Regions from separate parts of the Kitasatospora sp. NPDC058162 genome, predicted to be linked through region 1. Evidence: riboswitches for the same ligand, from Rfam matches in the RefSeq annotation. Region 1 holds a riboswitch; each other region holds the start of a gene.

Region 1 (5,144 bases):
ACCGGCTACACCTACGTGACCCGCAAGAACCGCCGGAACGACCCGGACCGGATGGTCCTGCGCAAGTACGACCCGGCCATGGGCCGGCACGTCGACTTCCGCGAAGAGCGCTGACACCCGACCCAGGAGGAGCCCCGCCATGAAGCCCGGAATCCACCCCGCCTACCGCCCGGTCGTCTTCCGCGACAAGGTCGGCGACCTCGCCTTCCTGACCCGGTCGACCGCCACCAGCGACCGCACGGTCGAGTGGGAGGACGGCAACACCTACCCGGTGATCGACGTCGAGATCTCCTCGGCGAGCCACCCCTTCTACACCGGCCAGTCCCGGGTGCTCGACACCGCCGGCCGGGTCGAGCAGTTCCGCCGCCGGTACGGCGACCGGCACTGACCACATGCCGAGAGCGGCGCCCCCCTTCTCCAGGGGGCGCCGCTCTCGGCATGTGTGCGCAGGGGGCCTCAGCGCGGCGGCGGCACCGACACCACCATGGTCAGCCGCAGCTCCCGCTCCCCCGCGTTGCGGTAGGCGTGGGCGAAGGAGGCGTCGAAGGAGACCGTGCTGCCGGCCGGCACCGCGTGCTCGCGCTCGCCGTGCACCAGGGTCAGCTCGCCCTCGACGACCCGGAGGATCTCCACCGTCCCGGCCGGGTGCGGCTCGGAGGCGTACTCCTCACCGGGCGCCATCCGCCAGTCCCACAGCTCCAGCGGCCCGGGCGCCTCGATCCCGTGCAGCAGGGTGCCGGTCCCGCCGTCCGGCCCGTTCCAGAGCGGGACGGCCTGGTCGCCGGGCACGATCCGGACGTCCGGGCCCTCCTCGTAGTCGAGCAGGGTGGCGATCGAGACGCCGAGGGCGTCGCCCAGCCGGACCACGGTGGCCACGCTGGGGTTGGTGCGGCCCTGCTCGATCTGGACGATCATGCCGCGGCTCACCCCGGAGCGGGCGGCGAGGGCGTCCAGGGTGTGGCCGCGCCCGGCGCGCAGCCGCTTGAGGTTCCGGGCGAGGGCCCGGGAGACCAGGTCGGGGTCCGGCACGCGGGCAGTCCTCCGGTGTCTCACCGTACGAGAAGTACAGAATATTGTTCGGCCGAGTTCAGTTCAGTGCACTACGCTGCCGTTCCGGCAACAAGTCCATCCGACTGTACTTCGGAGTGCATTGTGCTGTCCTCACCCCCACCGTCCCCGCTCCCCGGGTCGCTCCGGTGACCGCCCTGCTCGCCCTCGCCGCCAGCCTGCTGACCGGCCTCGCCGACTTCGGCGGCGGCCTCCTCACCCGCCGACTGCCCGCACTCGCCGTCGTGGTCGTCTCCCAGGCCGCGGCCGCCGCCGTGCTGCTGCTCGCGGTCCTGGCCACCGGCGGCTGGACCGACGCCTCCCCCGCGCTCTGGTACGCCGTCGCCGCCGGGGTGATCGGCCCGTTCGCGATGCTCGCCTTCTACCGGGCGCTCGCCCTCGGCCCGATGGGCGTGGTGTCCCCGCTGGCCACCGTCGGCGTCGCGGTGCCGGTCGGCGTCGGGCTCGCGCTCGGCGAGCGGCCCGGCCCGGCGCAGTTGGCCGGGATCGCGGTGGCGGTGGCCGGCGTGGTGCTGGCCGGCGGCCCCGAGCGCGGCGGACCGGCCGCCGCCCGCACCGCCCTGCTGCTCACCCTGGCCGCCGCCTTCGGCTTCGGCGCCAACATGTCCCTGCTCGCCCAGGCCTCGGCCGGCGGCGGGCTGCTGCTGGTGCTCTGCGTCCAGCGGCTCGTCAACATCGTGGTTGGCGGCGCCGCGCTGCTGTGGTCGCTGCGCGGCGCCGACACCACCGGACTGCTGCCCGGGCTGCGCTCCCGACTGCCGCTGCTCACCGGCATCGGACTGCTCGACGTGGCCGGCAACGCCGCGTACGCGATGGCCTCGCACGGCGGCTCGGCGGCGGTGGCCGCCGTGCTCGCCTCGCTCTACCCGGTGGTCACCGCGCTGCTGGCGCGCGGGGTGCTGAAGGAGCGGCTGCGCCCGGTCCAGGTGGTCGGCGCCGGGCTCGCCGTGGCGGGCACGCTGCTGCTCGCGGCAGCGTGACCCCCTTCGCTACTGCTTCGCGGGCGTCCAGCGCTTCTCGACGCCCGCCAGCTTCCAGTACGCGATGGCGATCGCCCACACCACCACGAACAGCCCGGCGATCGCGTAGCCCACGTTGTCCAGCGAGATGTCCGCGATGAACCCGGTCACCGGGTCGGTCAGGTCGAGCTTCTCGTGCAGCACGCCGACCAGCTCGATGGTGCCGATGATGAAGGCCACCGCGATCGACAGCCCGGTGATGGTCAGGTTGTAGTACACCTTGCGCACCGGGTTGGAGAAGGCCCACTGGTACGCGAAGTTCATGAACGTCCCGTCCAGGGTGTCGAACAGGCTCATCCCGGCCGCGAACAGCAGCGGCAGGCAGATGATCGCGTACCAGGGCAGCCCGGCCGCCGCGCCCGAACCGGCCATCACCATCAGGGTGACCTCGGTCGCGGTGTCAAAGCCCAGGCCCAGCACCATGCCGACCGGGAACATCTGCCCGGGCCGGGTGATCGAGCGGGTCGCCCGGTTGAGGATCCGGGCCATGAAGCCGCGGGAGTTGAGGTGCTCCTCCAGCTCCGCCTCGTCGAACCGCCCGGCCCGCATCGAGCGGAACACCTTGAGGATGCCGAGCAGCGCCGCCAGGTTGAGCGCGCCGATCAGGTAGAGGAAGGCGCCGGAAGCCGTGGTGCCGACCACCCCGAGCCACTTGTGGGTGGCCGAGTCGTCGTCCATCAGCGTGTTCGCCAGTTGGGCGCCGCCCGCCACCAGGGCGGCCATGATGACCACCATCGAGGAGTGGCCGAGGGCGAACCAGAAGCCGACCGAGACCGGCCGCTTGCCGTCCGCCATCAGCTTGCGGGTGGTGTTGTCGATCACCGCGATGTGGTCGGCGTCAAAGGCGTGCCGCATGCCGAGGGTGTAGGCGGTGATGCCCAGGCCCACCCCGAAGACCTGGGTGCCGACGGCGTAGTTGTGGGGCGCCACCAGGAAGAAGAGGGTCCCGAAGGCCACCACGTGCATGGCCAGGATCACCCCCATCAGCCCGGCGGTACGGACGGTGTCCTCGCGCTTCCACCGGAAGGTGGGCAGTACGGAGGGGGCGGCGCCGGCCTCGGCGGGCGCGGCGGTTTCGGGCAGGGTCATCTTCGGATCACGCTCCAGCACCTCGTGGAATGACTTCGTGAGATGCCGTGGCCGGTCTCCTGGCTTACGGGGCTTCCGGACCCGCCTTCCCAAGCGCACGAAGCGCCCAGTGGCACGTGGGTCCGGACTTCTCTCCCCCGATCACAGTGGCGAGGGCCGCTCCGGAACAGGACCCGTTGAGGGTCCGTCACCGGTATTCCCGAGCACCACGGCGGGGAACACCGTAGGGGCAGGACACCACCCTCGCAAGGTTGCGCACCTGTGCAGGTGTCCAGGATCACAGGTCGTGAGCTGCCAGAATGTCCGCATGCATCTCGTACCGGCCGACCGCGCGGGCCACCGCACCATCGACGGACACCGGGTCTGCGAGGCCATCGCCGCCATCGGGGACACCGCCCACGTCCGCTCCTGGGCCGAGCGGTTCTCCCTGCTCTCCGACCCCGGACGGCTCGCCCTGCTGCTCGCCCTGCACCGGGCCGGCCCGCTCGCCGTCAGCGACCTGGCCGTCGCCACCGGCATGCGCGACCCCGCCGTCTCCCAGGCCCTGCGACTGCTCCGCACGGCCGGCACGGTCACCGGGGACAAGGACGGACGCGTGGTGCGCTACCGGCTCGTGGACGACGCCATGCGCCCCCTCCTCGACGAGTGCGCCGCCGCCGAACACGAAGAGCCCCACGAGGAGCCGACCGCGGCGGCGGGCTGACCGACACTCGGCAAACCACGCCGCGGGCGCAGCCGGATGAGTACGATCTTCGTGTGCTGATCCGCCTCCGGCCCCGGCCTTGGCCCGACGACTCACGCTGGGATTCCCGTCCGGTCACGGCGCGCGTCCTCGCTGTCACTCGCACGCTCACCTCGGCCACCCGGGTCCTCGACGTGCTCATGCTGTTGCGCGGTCAGGACGGCATCCGGTTCTACATCACCGTCAACCCCGGCTCGCAGTTCGCCTCCGGGCTCGACGACTACCTCCGCACCCTGCCCGGCAACATCACCGTGCTGCCGTGGGAGGAAGCCGTCCGGCGCGAGTTCAACCTCGCCGTCGCCTGCGCGGTCCACGCCTCCATGCACCGCCTGCACGCACCGCTCGTCGTCCTCCCCCACGGCGCCGGCTACAACCGCCTGGTCACCGAGTCCACCGGTGACAAAGCGAGCGCCGCCGGTCTGTCCCGGCGGGAACTCACCCACCGGCGGCGGGTGTTCCCCAGTGTCATCGGAGTCAGCCACTCCGAGCAGTTCGACCGGCTCGCGCAATGGTGTCCCGAGGCCCTCCCCCGCGCTCGCGAGGTCGGCGATCTCTGTCACGACCGGATGCGGCACAGCGAGGACTCCCGGGACCGCTACCGCGAGATGCTCGGCGCCGTCGACGGGCGGCGTCTGGTCGTGGTCAACTCCACCTGGAGCGAACATTCGTTATTCGCCCAGGCCTTCGACCTCCCGCTCCAGCTCGTCGCCCAGCTCCCGGCCGACGAGTACACCGTGGCGGTGATCCTGCACCCCAACATCTGGGAAAAGCACGACCCGGAGGCGATCCTCGCCCCCGCCACCCGCTCCGGGCTGCGGCTCATCCCCCCGCACCAGGGCTGGCAGGCCACCGTCGTCGCCGCCGACTGCCTGATCGGCGACCACGGCTCGGTCTCCTTCTACGGTGCGGCCCTGCGCCACCCGACCGTGCTGGTCACCACCGGCGCTGCCGAACTCGACCCGCAGTCCCCCACCTACACCTTCGGTCAGGCCGCGCCCGTGCTCGATCCCCACGGCGACCTGCTGGCCCAGATCGAACGGGCCATGGCGAAACACGATCCGACCGCACTGCAGTCGATCACCGACCGCTCGCTCGGCCAACGCGGCCTGTCCAGCGAGGTCCTGACCAGCCTGCTGTACGACTTCCTGCCGACCGTCGTCCGGCCGGCCAAGGCCCCGGCCCTGCGGCCCTACCCGGATCCCGTCTCCCTGCCCACCGAAGTGCCG
Region 2 (5,144 bases), on a different contig from region 1:
AGGCTGGGCCCTGTACGCCGAACGCCTCATGGACGACCTGGGCTTCCTCACCGACCCCGCCCACCGCCTCGGCTTCCTCGACGAGCAGATGCTGCGCACCATGCGGGTGATCATCGACATCGGCATGCACCTGGGCCTGGCCATCCCCGCCGACTCGGGCTTCCACCCCGGCGAGCGCTGGACCCCGGAGCTGGCCACCGAGTTCATGGCCACGTACAACGGCAGCCCCGCCGACCTGCGCACCAGCGAGATCGTCCGCTACCTCGGCTGGCCCGGCCAGGCCATCGGCTACAAGCTCGGCGAGCGCGACTGGCTCAAGGGCCGCGAAGCCGCCCGCCGCCGACAGGGCGCGGCGTTCGACCTCAAGACCTGGCACATGAAGGCGCTCTCCCTGGGCTCGCTCGGCCTCGACGACCTGGTCGACCAGCTCTCCATCCTGTAGGCCCGCAGCAATGGTCCACAGGGGTTCCCGGCCCTGCGTGGCTGATTGACTGCCCCTGGGGCGGACCGGAGGCTGAGCAGATCTGACACCACGTCAGATTTGCTTCTCCGATGGAGGATTGATGTGAGAAAGAGACTGATTCCCCGCCGCACCAGACCCCTGATGGCGCTGCTCGGAACGCTGGCGCTCGCGGCGGGCGGGCTCGCCCCCGCGGCGGCCGCGTACGAGCGGGGAGGTCCGCAGGTGCTGCTGGTGTGCAACGGCAGCACCGTCGCCTGCCCGAGCAGTTCGGCGCAGCAGTACGGGACCATCCAGGCCGCCGTCGACGCCGCGCGGAGCGGTGACTGGGTGCTGGTCTGGCCCGGCGTCTACCACGAGAAGGCCACCGGCGAGGCCGGCGTGCTGATCACCACGCCCGGCGTCCACCTGCGCGGGCTCGACCGCAACCGGGTGGTCGTCGACGGCAGCAACGGCAGCGCGGCCCAGCCCTGCCCGGCCGACCCCGCGCTGCAGGACACCACCGGCCGCAGCGGCGTCGTCGTCTCCAAAGCCGACGACGTCTCCATCGAGAACCTCACCGTCTGCAACTACCTGTCCGGCGGCAGCGGCAGCGGCGGCAACGAGATCTGGTGGAACGGCGGCGACGGCAGCGGGCAGATCGGCCTGCACGGATACCACGGCGCCTACTTGACCGCGACCTCCGGCTACGGCGCGGCCGACCCGAACGCGTCGATGGCGCAGTACGGGATCTTCGCGTCCAACGCGACGGGCCCGGCGGAGCTCGCCCACACCTACGCGTCCAACATGGGCGACTCCGACTACTACGTGGGCGCGTGCCGCGACATCTGCGGCGTGACCCTCACCGACGCGCACGGACAGAACTCGGCGATCGGCTTCTCCGGGACCAACTCGGGCGGCTACACCATCAAGGACTCCGAGTTCGACCACAACCGCACCGGGATCGTGGCCAACTCGCTCAACAACGACGACGCGCCCCCGCCCCAGAACGGCAGCTGCCCCGGCGACCCGCAGCGCTCGTGCACGTTCATCGAGCGCAACTTCATCCACGACAACAACAACGCGAACGCCCCGCTCTCCGGGCTGGCGGGCGCCGTCGGTGCGGGCATCGAGATCTCGGGCGGCCACGGCGACACCGTCCGCGGCAACCGCATCCAGCAGCAGGGCAGTTGGGGCGTCGTCCTGCACGACTTCCCGGACAGCGAGACGCCGCCGCCGCTCAGCAGCTGCCAGGGCGGGACGCAGCTGCCCGGCGTCTGCGTGTTCACCTCCTACGGGAACGTCGTGGCGGCCAACGAGTTCAGCCGGAACGGCTTCTTCGGCAACCCGACCAACGCGGACGTCGCCAACGAGTCGACGACGGCGCCGCACAACTGCTTCTACGGGAACCACGGGACCGGCGGCGCCGCCCTCACCAGCGACCCGGACTCGATCCAGAGCGGCACCGTGGACGGCCCGCCGTGCGGCAAGGGCGCGGGCGTCGGCGACGACCAGCTGCTCTTCGCCGAGCTGGTGTGCGCGGCGGGCTTCGGCCCGTGTCCGATCCCGGACGCCGCCTACCCGCAGCGCACCGGCCTCGACCTGGCGCCGCTCAGGACGCAGGCGAGCATGGAGCGCCCGTGCACGGGGCTGCCGAGGAACGCGTTCTGCGAGTAGCCGTCTCGTGATCGGCACGTCGAAGGGGCGGACACGCAGCGCGTGTCCGCCCTTCGGCATACGTGGTGGCGGGGACGGGATCCGGGCTCCGGATGATCATTCGTGGGCTGCCCTTCACCGGTCTGACCACGCCTGATACGTTGCCATCGCCGTGGTGTACGGGAAACCGGTCTGAGTCCGGTGCGGCCCTCGCCACTGTTGCCGCGGAGTTCCGCGGCCCTCGCTGACCGGCTCACCCAGCGGTCAGGACCACTGCGCGGGTTGGAAGACCCGCTCGGGAAGGTCGGCCGCGGTGCGTCGATGCGGAAGCCAGGAGACCGGCCACGGCGCGACATGTTCCACGAGGGTTTTGGAGAACACGTGCCCAGCGGTCTGCTGCGTCCTTTTCGCGCTATATGCCCCATAAGTCCCACACATTCGCTACGCGCCGGCCGGGCGGTCGCGGCCGCCCTGTTCGTCGGCGTGCTCGGAGGCTGTGCGGGCGCCCCCGCACCCGTCGCGTCCGGCGGGGCCACCGGAAGCGCCGGGCTGGTCAGCGTCGACAACTGCGGGACCACCGTGACGGTCGGCGCTCCGCCCGCCCGGCTGGTGACGCTCAACCAGGGTGCCACCGAGGTGGCCCTGGCCCTGGGCCTGCAGTCCCGGATGGCCGGTAGCGCCTACCTCGACGACTCCGTCCCGGAGAAGTGGAAGGCGGCCTACGACTCCGTCCCGGTGCTCTCCGCGAAGTACCCGACGAAGGAGAAGCTCCTCGCGGCCCGTCCCGACTTCCTGTACGCCTCCTACGCCAGCGCGTTCACCGGCAAGGTCGCGGGCACCCGGGAGGAACTGCTCGGCCAGGGCATCCCGTCGTACCTGTCCCCGTTCGGCTGCTCGGACAAGAACCAGGTGCCGCCGCCGACCTGGCAGGCGGTGTGGGGCGAACTGAACGACGTCGCCAAGGTCTTCGGTGTCACGGAGCGGGCCGCCGCGATCCAGCAGCAGCAGGAGCAGCAGCTGGCCCAGTTCAAGGCGACGGCCGAGGGTAAGGACCTGAAGGTCCTGTGGTTCGACTCGGACACCAAGACGCCGTTCGTCGGAGCCGGCCACGGTGGACCCCAGCTCGTGCTCGACGCCGTGGGTGCCCGCAACGTCTTCGCGGACCTGCCCGGTGGCTGGCAGAACGTCAGCTGGGAGAAGGTCGTCGCGGCGGACCCGGACGCCATCGTGGTCGCGGACGCCGGTTGGGACACGGCCCAGTCCAAGATCGACTACTTGGAGAACGACCCGGTGCTGAGCAAGCTCACCGCCGTGCAGCGCAAGGCCTTCGTGGTGGTGCCGTTCTCGGAGTCGACCCCCGGCGTGCTGCTCGCCGACGGTGCCGCCCGGGTGTCCGCGGGGCTGAGCCGACTGCACCCGGGGTCATGACCGCACCCGGGGTCAAGACCACCGGAACCCGCCCCGTCGTACGGCCCGCCGGTGCGGGCCGCACGACGGCGGCGCTGGCCGTCGGTGCGGCCCTGCTGCTGGCCACCGTCCTGCTCGGCCTGGCCGTGGGTTCGCAACCCGAGCCGGTCCGGACGGTGATCGACGTCGTGGCGCGCCGTCTCGGGCTGGGCGACCCGCGCGTGACGCTGCTGGACGACCAGATCGTCTGGCAGTTGCGGCTGCCCCGCGTGCTGGGAGCGGCTGCCACCGGCGCCGGCCTGGCGGTCTGCGGTGCGGTGCTGCAGACGCTGACCGGGAACGACCTGGCCGATCCCTTCCTGCTCGGGATCTCGGAGGGAGCGGCCGCCGGCGCGGTCACCGTGATCGTCCTCGGCGTCGGCGTGACCGGCGCCGTGGGCACCGGCGCGGTGGCGACGGCGGCCTTCGCCGGGGCCCTGCTCGCCGCTGTCGTCGTCCTGGCACTGGCGGGTGCGCGAACCCGGTCGCTCCCGACCGCCCGGACCGTGCTCGCCGGCATCGCGGTGGGCCAGCTGTGCGGGGCGTACACCTCGTTCGTCGTGCTGGTCCTCGGGGACCGCAACGCTGCGCGCGGTGTCATGGAGTGGACGCTCGGCTCGGTCGCCGGCGTGCGGTGGCCCACCGCCGTCTTCCTGACCGCAGTCGCGCTGGTCGGCGTCACGGTCCTGGCCTCCTCGGCCCGCGACCTGGACGCCTTCGCCTTCGGCGAGACCGCCGCCCGCTCCCTCGGCGTCCACGTCGAGCGCACCCGCTGGGTCCTCGTCGCGACCGCGGCGCTGGTGACCGCGTGCCTGGTGGCCAACACCGGCGTCATCGGGTTCCTCGGCCTGGTCGTACCGCACCTGGTCCGGCTCGTCTGCGGCCCGCGCCACGCCCTCCTGCTGCCCGTGTCGGCGCTGGTGGGCGCGTCCCTCCTGGTGGGCAGCGACATCGTGGCGCGCTCGGTCCTCCCCGACCGGGAGATCCCCGTCGGCGTCATCACGGCCGGGCTGGGCGCGCCCTTCTTCGCCTGGCTGCTGTGGCGCCAGGGGCGGGCCGACGGGGGACTCCGGTGACCGTGACGCCCCCCGCCGAGCTGCGGGTGGAGGAACTCCACGTGCGCATCGGCGGAGCCACCCTGCTGGACGCGGTCTCGCTCGCGTTCGCCCCCGGCCGGATCACGGGCCTGCTCGGGCCCAACGGCGCCGGGAAGACCACCCTGCTGCGCGCGGCCGCCGGACTGACCCGGCCGAGCGCAGGGCGGGTCCTCCTGGACGGGGAGGACCTCCACGCGCTCACGGCCCGCCGCCGGGCACGACGGGTGGCCTTCATGGAACAGCAGGCGGACACCCGGCTGTCGCTGCCGGTCCGTCAGGTCATCGACCTCGGCCGCACGCCGCACCGGGGCCGCTGGCCCGTGCCGGGGAACTCCGCCGCCGACGCCCACGAGCGGTCCGTGGTCGCCGAGGCCGTCGCCGCGGCCGACGTCGGCCACCTGCTCGACCGGTCCTGGCCGACGCTGTCGGGCGGCGAGCGGCAGCGGGTCCAGCTCGCGCGGGCGCTGGTGCAGGAGCCCGGCGTGCTCCTGCTCGACGAGCCCACC
Region 3 (5,144 bases), on a different contig from region 1:
CCCTGGCCGTCCTGCTGGTCGCCCTCGCGGCCTGGCTCACGGTGTTCACCGCCCGGCGCTCCCCGGCGCTGGTCCTGACCGCCGCCCCGGCCCTCGCGCTGGCCTGCGCGGTCGCCTACTCGGCGATCCTCGCCGTGCCCGCGCTGGTGGTCCTGGCCCTCGCCGTCGCCCGGCCGCACCGTCGGCCCGGCCCGGCCGCCCTGCGCGCCCTGCTGCTGGCCGTCGGGACGACGCTCCTGCTGCTGCCGTACGGCCTGCTGGGGAAGGTCGTGGGCTGGTCCCCGTCGTCCGGCGCCGCCCCCGGTTCGGCCGGCTCGATCCTGCTCGGCACCCTCCAGTGGGCCGGCCTGTTCACCGTCCTCGCGGTGGCCGGCACGGTCTCGTACGCGCGCCGCGAGCAGCTGACCGAGCACGAGTCCCCCGAGGGCGACCGCGTCGCCCCCACCCGCGCCCAGCGGGCCCTGCTCGGGGCCGTGCTGACCGCCACCGCGCTGCTGGTTCCCGCCGTCCACCTGTGGACCGGCACCTCCGGCGCACTGTTCCGCCACCTCGGCTACGGCATGCTGCTCGCCGCCCCGATCGCGGGCCTCGGCCTGACCCGGCTGGTCGGAGCCCACTTCCGCCACCCCCAGCTGGGCATCCTGGTCTGGGTCGCGCTGCTGGCCCTCGGCATGGAGCAGTCCGCCCTGCGCTACCAGAACGGGCCCGACTCCGGCCGCCTGCTGGCCGTCCTGCGGGCGCACGCCGTGCCCGAGGGCCACTACCTCACCGAGGTCGACGGACTCGCCGAGTACTACCTGGGCGGCGTCAGCAGACCCGAGCAGTGGGTCTCGGCCCGGGCCGGCACGGACTACCGCGACGGCGCCGGGAAACAGCACCACGGCGTGGACGGCAGCACCGCCGCGATCCGGGACGGCTGGTTCACCGTGGTCGTCCTCGACAGCACCGCGCCGGAGGCCACCGACCGGGCGCTGAGCGCCGCGCTGAACACCGGCGGGCAGTACCGGCTGATCGCCCAGTTCACCTCCCCGACCGGCGATTCGAGCACGTACAAGGTGTACCTGAAGCACTGACGGGCCGTCGGGACCGTCGGCGCGCGCGACACGACAGGCACAACATGTGGTGCCGCCACAGCCTGCCGCCACTACATGTATGCTCGCTTCTGCTGTCGATGCAGGGGAACCCGGTGGGAATCCGGGACTGCCCCGCAGCGGTGTGCGGGCGGCTCCAGCAGCCGTACCGCGAGTCCGAGTACCTGCCGAACAGCGTGCGCCACGGCCCTCCCGCAGAGGCCGCGCCAAGCACCAGCACCACCCCTCCGGGCCTCGCGGGCGGGCCGGGGAGACACCTCGCGCGACGCTTTTTGCGTTCGCGCCGTGCTCCCCTGCCCAGATCGGCCCGGTGACCCCGATCACCGCCGCACGATCGCCGCCAGGAGAGAGCGCCTTGACCACCGCTGCCTCAGTCACCCTGCCCGCCCAGGGCTCCGGTACCGCCTTCACCGACCCGACGGTCTCCGACCCCGGCGGTGCTCTCCTGCGGCTGCTCACCGACCGCAGCGTCGACCTCACCGAGGTCGACCCCGGCCACGTCGCCGCCGCCGCGCTGCGCGGCCGCCACGCCGGCTCGGACTTCGCCGAGCTGCGCGGGCTGGCCGTGGACGCCGCCGCGTCGATGATCGCCGAGGACCCCCAGTACTCGAAGCTGGCCGCCCGCCTGCTCGCCCTGGAGATCGTCGACGAGGCGAACAGCCAGGGCTCGACCTCCTTCTCCGCCTCGATCGCCGTCGGCCACGCCGAGGGCCTGATCGGCGACACCACCGCCGCCTTCGTCGCCAAGCACGCCGAGGCCCTCGACGCGCTCATCGACACCAAGGGCGACGACCGCTTCGAGTACTTCGGCCTGCGCACCGTCCAGTCCCGCTACCTGCTGCGCCACCCGATCACCCGCAAGGTCATCGAGACCCCGCAGCACTTCCTGCTCCGCGTCGCCTGCGGCCTGGCGGTCGGCGACTCCGAGCAGTCGGTGCGCGAGGTGTCCGAGCTGTACGGCCTGATGAGCCGCCTGGAGTACCTGACCTCCTCGCCGACGCTCTTCAACTCCGGCACCCGGCACCCGCAGATGTCCAGCTGCTACCTGCTGGACTCGCCGCTGGACAACCTGGACTCGATCTACAACCGCTACGCGCAGATCGCCCGCCTCTCCAAGCACGCCGGCGGCATCGGCCTGTCCTACTCGCGCATCCGCTCGCGCGGCAGCCTGATCCGCGGCACCAACGGCAAGTCCAACGGCATCGTCCCGTTCCTGCGCACCCTCGACTCCTCGGTCGCCGCCGTCAACCAGGGCGGCCGCCGCAAGGGCGCGGCCTGCGTCTACCTGGAGACCTGGCACGCCGACATCGAGGAGTTCCTGGAGCTCCGCGACAACACCGGTGAGGAGGCGCGCCGCACCCACAACCTCAACCTGGCCCACTGGATCCCGGACGAGTTCATGCGCCGCGTGAACGCCAACGCCGAGTGGTCGCTGTTCTCCCCCGCCGACGTCCCCGAGCTGGTCGACCTGTGGGGCGCCGACTTCGACGAGGCCTACCGCAAGGCCGAGCTGGCCGGCAAGGCCGTCCGCACCATCCCGGCGCAGACCCTCTACGCCCGCATGATGCGCACCCTCGCGCAGACCGGCAACGGCTGGATGACCTTCAAGGACGCCTCCAACCGCGCCGCCAACCAGACCGCGCTGCCCGGCCGCACGGTGCACTCCTCCAACCTGTGCACCGAGATCCTGGAGGTCACGGACGACTCCGAGACCGCCGTCTGCAACCTGGGCTCGGTCAACCTCGGTGCCCACGTGGCGCTTGACGCTCGCGCCGATGATCTGGTCAACGCGATGGACTGGGAGCGCCTCGACGCCACCGTCCGCACCGCCGTGACCTTCCTCGACCGCGTGGTGGACATCAACTTCTACCCGACCACCGAGGCCGGCACCTCCAACTCCCGCTGGCGGCCGGTCGGCCTCGGCGTGATGGGCCTCCAGGACGTCTTCTTCAAGCTGCGGATCGACTTCGACTCCGCCGAGGCCGCCCGCCTGTCCACGCTGATCGCCGAGCGCATCATGCTCACCGCCTACGAGCGCTCCGCCGACCTGGCCGAGCAGCTCGGCCGCCACGAGGCCTACGGCGAGACCCGCGCCGCCCGCGGCGAGCTGCACATCGACCACTTCCCGACGGCCGCCCCGCAGTGGACCGACCGCTGGACGGCGCTGCGCGCCCGCATCGCCGAGACCGGCCTGCGCAACTCGCTGCTGCTCGCGATCGCCCCGACCGCGACCATCGCCTCCATCGCCGGCGTGTACGAGTGCATCGAGCCGCAGGTGTCCAACCTGTTCAAGCGCGAGACCCTGTCGGGCGAGTTCCTCCAGGTCAACCCGTACCTGGTGCGCGAGCTCAAGGAGCTCGGCGTCTGGGACCAGCAGACCCGCGACTCGCTGCGCGACGCCAACGGCTCGGTGCAGGAGCTCGGTTGGCTGCCCGCCGAGGTCCGCTCGCTGTACCGCACCGCGTGGGAGCTGCCGCAGCGCGCCCTGATCGACCTGGCCGCGGCCCGCATGCCGTACCTCGACCAGAGCCAGTCGCTCAACCTGTTCATGGCCGCGCCGACCATCGGCAAGCTCAGCTCGATGTACGCCTACGCGTGGAAGGTCGGTCTCAAGACCACCTACTACCTGCGCTCGCGCCCCGCGACCCGGATCGCCCAGGCCGCCTCGGGCACCGCCCGCGCCGCCGCGCCCGTGCCGGTCAACACCCCCACGCTCACCCCCGAGGAAGAGGCCGCGCTGGCCTGCTCCCTGGAGAACCCCGAGTCCTGCGAGGCCTGCCAGTAATGACTGCCGACGACCGCAAGATGCTGCTCGACCCCGGCTTCGAGCTGACCCTGCGCCCGATGCGCTACCCGTCGTTCTACGACCGGTACCGCGACGCGATCAAGAACACCTGGACCGTCGAGGAGGTGGACCTGCACTCCGACGTCGCCGACCTGGCGAAGCTCAGCGAGGGCGAGCGCCACCTGATCGGCCGCCTGGTGGCGTTCTTCGCGACCGGTGACTCGATCGTCGCCAACAACGTGGTGCTGAGCCTCTACAAGCACATCAACTCCCCGGAGGCGCGGCTGTACCTGTCGCGCCAGCTGTTCGAGGAGGCCGTGCACGTCCAGTTCTACCTGACGCTGCTGGACACCTACCTTCCGGACCCGGAGGACCGCAACGCGGCCTTCGCCGCGGTGGAGAACATCCCCTCCATCCACCAGAAGGCCCAGTTCTGCTTCAAGTACATGAACGCGGTCGACCACATCGACTCGCTGCAGACCAAGGAAGACCGGCGGGCCTTCCTGCTGAACCTGATCTGCTTCGCGGCGTGCGTCGAGGGCCTGTTCTTCTACGGCGCGTTCGCCTACGTGTACTGGTTCCGCTCGCGCGGCCTGCTGCACGGTCTCGCGACCGGCACCAACTGGGTGTTCCGCGACGAGTCCATGCACATGGACTTCGCCATGTCGGTCGTGGACACCGTCCGCGAGGAGGAGCCCGACCTCTTCGACGACGAGATGGCCAAGCAGGTCACCGAGATGCTGGAGGAGGCCGTCGAGGCCGAGCTCCAGTTCGCCCAGGACCTCTGCGGTGACGGCCTCGCGGGCATGAACACCGACTCCATGCGCCAGTACCTGGAGGCCGTGGCCGACCAGCGCCTCGCGCGACTCGGGATGCCGATCCGCTACGGGTCGACCAACCCGTTCGGGTTCATGGAGCTCCAGAACGTCCAGGAGCTGACCAACTTCTTCGAGCGCCGGGTGTCGGCCTACCAGGTCGCGGTCGAGGGTTCGGTCTCCTTCGACGACGAGTTCTAAGACAAGGTCATCCAGCACACAGCGGAGCCGCCGTACTGGCGGCTCCGCTGTGTGCTGTCCGGCGCTCAGGGGGAGTAGCCCAGGCATGCCCAAGCTCCAACAGCGTGTGATCGACGGCCCGTTCGGACCGATACAGATCAGCCACGACCGCTGGCCGTCCGTCATAGCCCGGGTAGAGGTCTCGGGGATCCCCACCGTCACGGTGGTACCCGACCGCGACCACGGCGCGATGAACATGGGCGGCCACACCAT

What was found. Region 1 has a riboswitch for cobalamin ahead of ACFVXG_RS21320 (HoxN/HupN/NixA family nickel/cobalt transporter). Riboswitches for the same ligand answer to the same signal wherever they lie in the genome.
Region 2: another riboswitch for cobalamin. It lies ahead of ACFVXG_RS01550 (ABC transporter substrate-binding protein); the one in region 1 lies ahead of ACFVXG_RS21320 (HoxN/HupN/NixA family nickel/cobalt transporter).
Region 3: another riboswitch for cobalamin. It lies ahead of ACFVXG_RS37035 (ribonucleoside-diphosphate reductase subunit alpha); the one in region 1 lies ahead of ACFVXG_RS21320 (HoxN/HupN/NixA family nickel/cobalt transporter).

Annotation. Positions count from the first base shown of each region.
Region 1 is NZ_JBHVUS010000010.1:121,678-126,821, forward strand. It holds gene rpmG (50S ribosomal protein L33) at 1-114, shown strand, start outside; gene ACFVXG_RS21305 (type B 50S ribosomal protein L31) at 140-388, shown strand; gene ACFVXG_RS21310 (helix-turn-helix domain-containing protein) at 457-1,029, opposite strand; gene ACFVXG_RS21315 (EamA family transporter) at 1,197-2,048, shown strand; gene ACFVXG_RS21320 (HoxN/HupN/NixA family nickel/cobalt transporter) at 2,058-3,176, opposite strand; cobalamin riboswitch at 3,208-3,402, opposite strand; gene ACFVXG_RS21325 (ArsR/SmtB family transcription factor) at 3,484-3,879, shown strand; gene ACFVXG_RS21330 (hypothetical protein) at 4,059-5,144, shown strand, end outside.
Region 2 is NZ_JBHVUS010000001.1:376,003-381,146, reverse strand. It holds gene ACFVXG_RS01560 (DUF885 domain-containing protein) at 1-442, shown strand, start outside; gene ACFVXG_RS01555 (hypothetical protein) at 566-2,116, shown strand; cobalamin riboswitch at 2,252-2,457, shown strand; gene ACFVXG_RS01550 (ABC transporter substrate-binding protein) at 2,579-3,523, shown strand; gene ACFVXG_RS01545 (FecCD family ABC transporter permease) at 3,520-4,617, shown strand; gene ACFVXG_RS01540 (ABC transporter ATP-binding protein) at 4,614-5,144, shown strand, end outside.
Region 3 is NZ_JBHVUS010000034.1:37,076-42,219, reverse strand. It holds gene ACFVXG_RS37040 (glycosyltransferase family 39 protein) at 1-1,073, shown strand, start outside; cobalamin riboswitch at 1,146-1,278, shown strand; gene ACFVXG_RS37035 (ribonucleoside-diphosphate reductase subunit alpha) at 1,471-3,876, shown strand; gene ACFVXG_RS37030 (ribonucleotide-diphosphate reductase subunit beta) at 3,876-4,892, shown strand; gene ACFVXG_RS37025 (hypothetical protein) at 4,978-5,144, shown strand, end outside.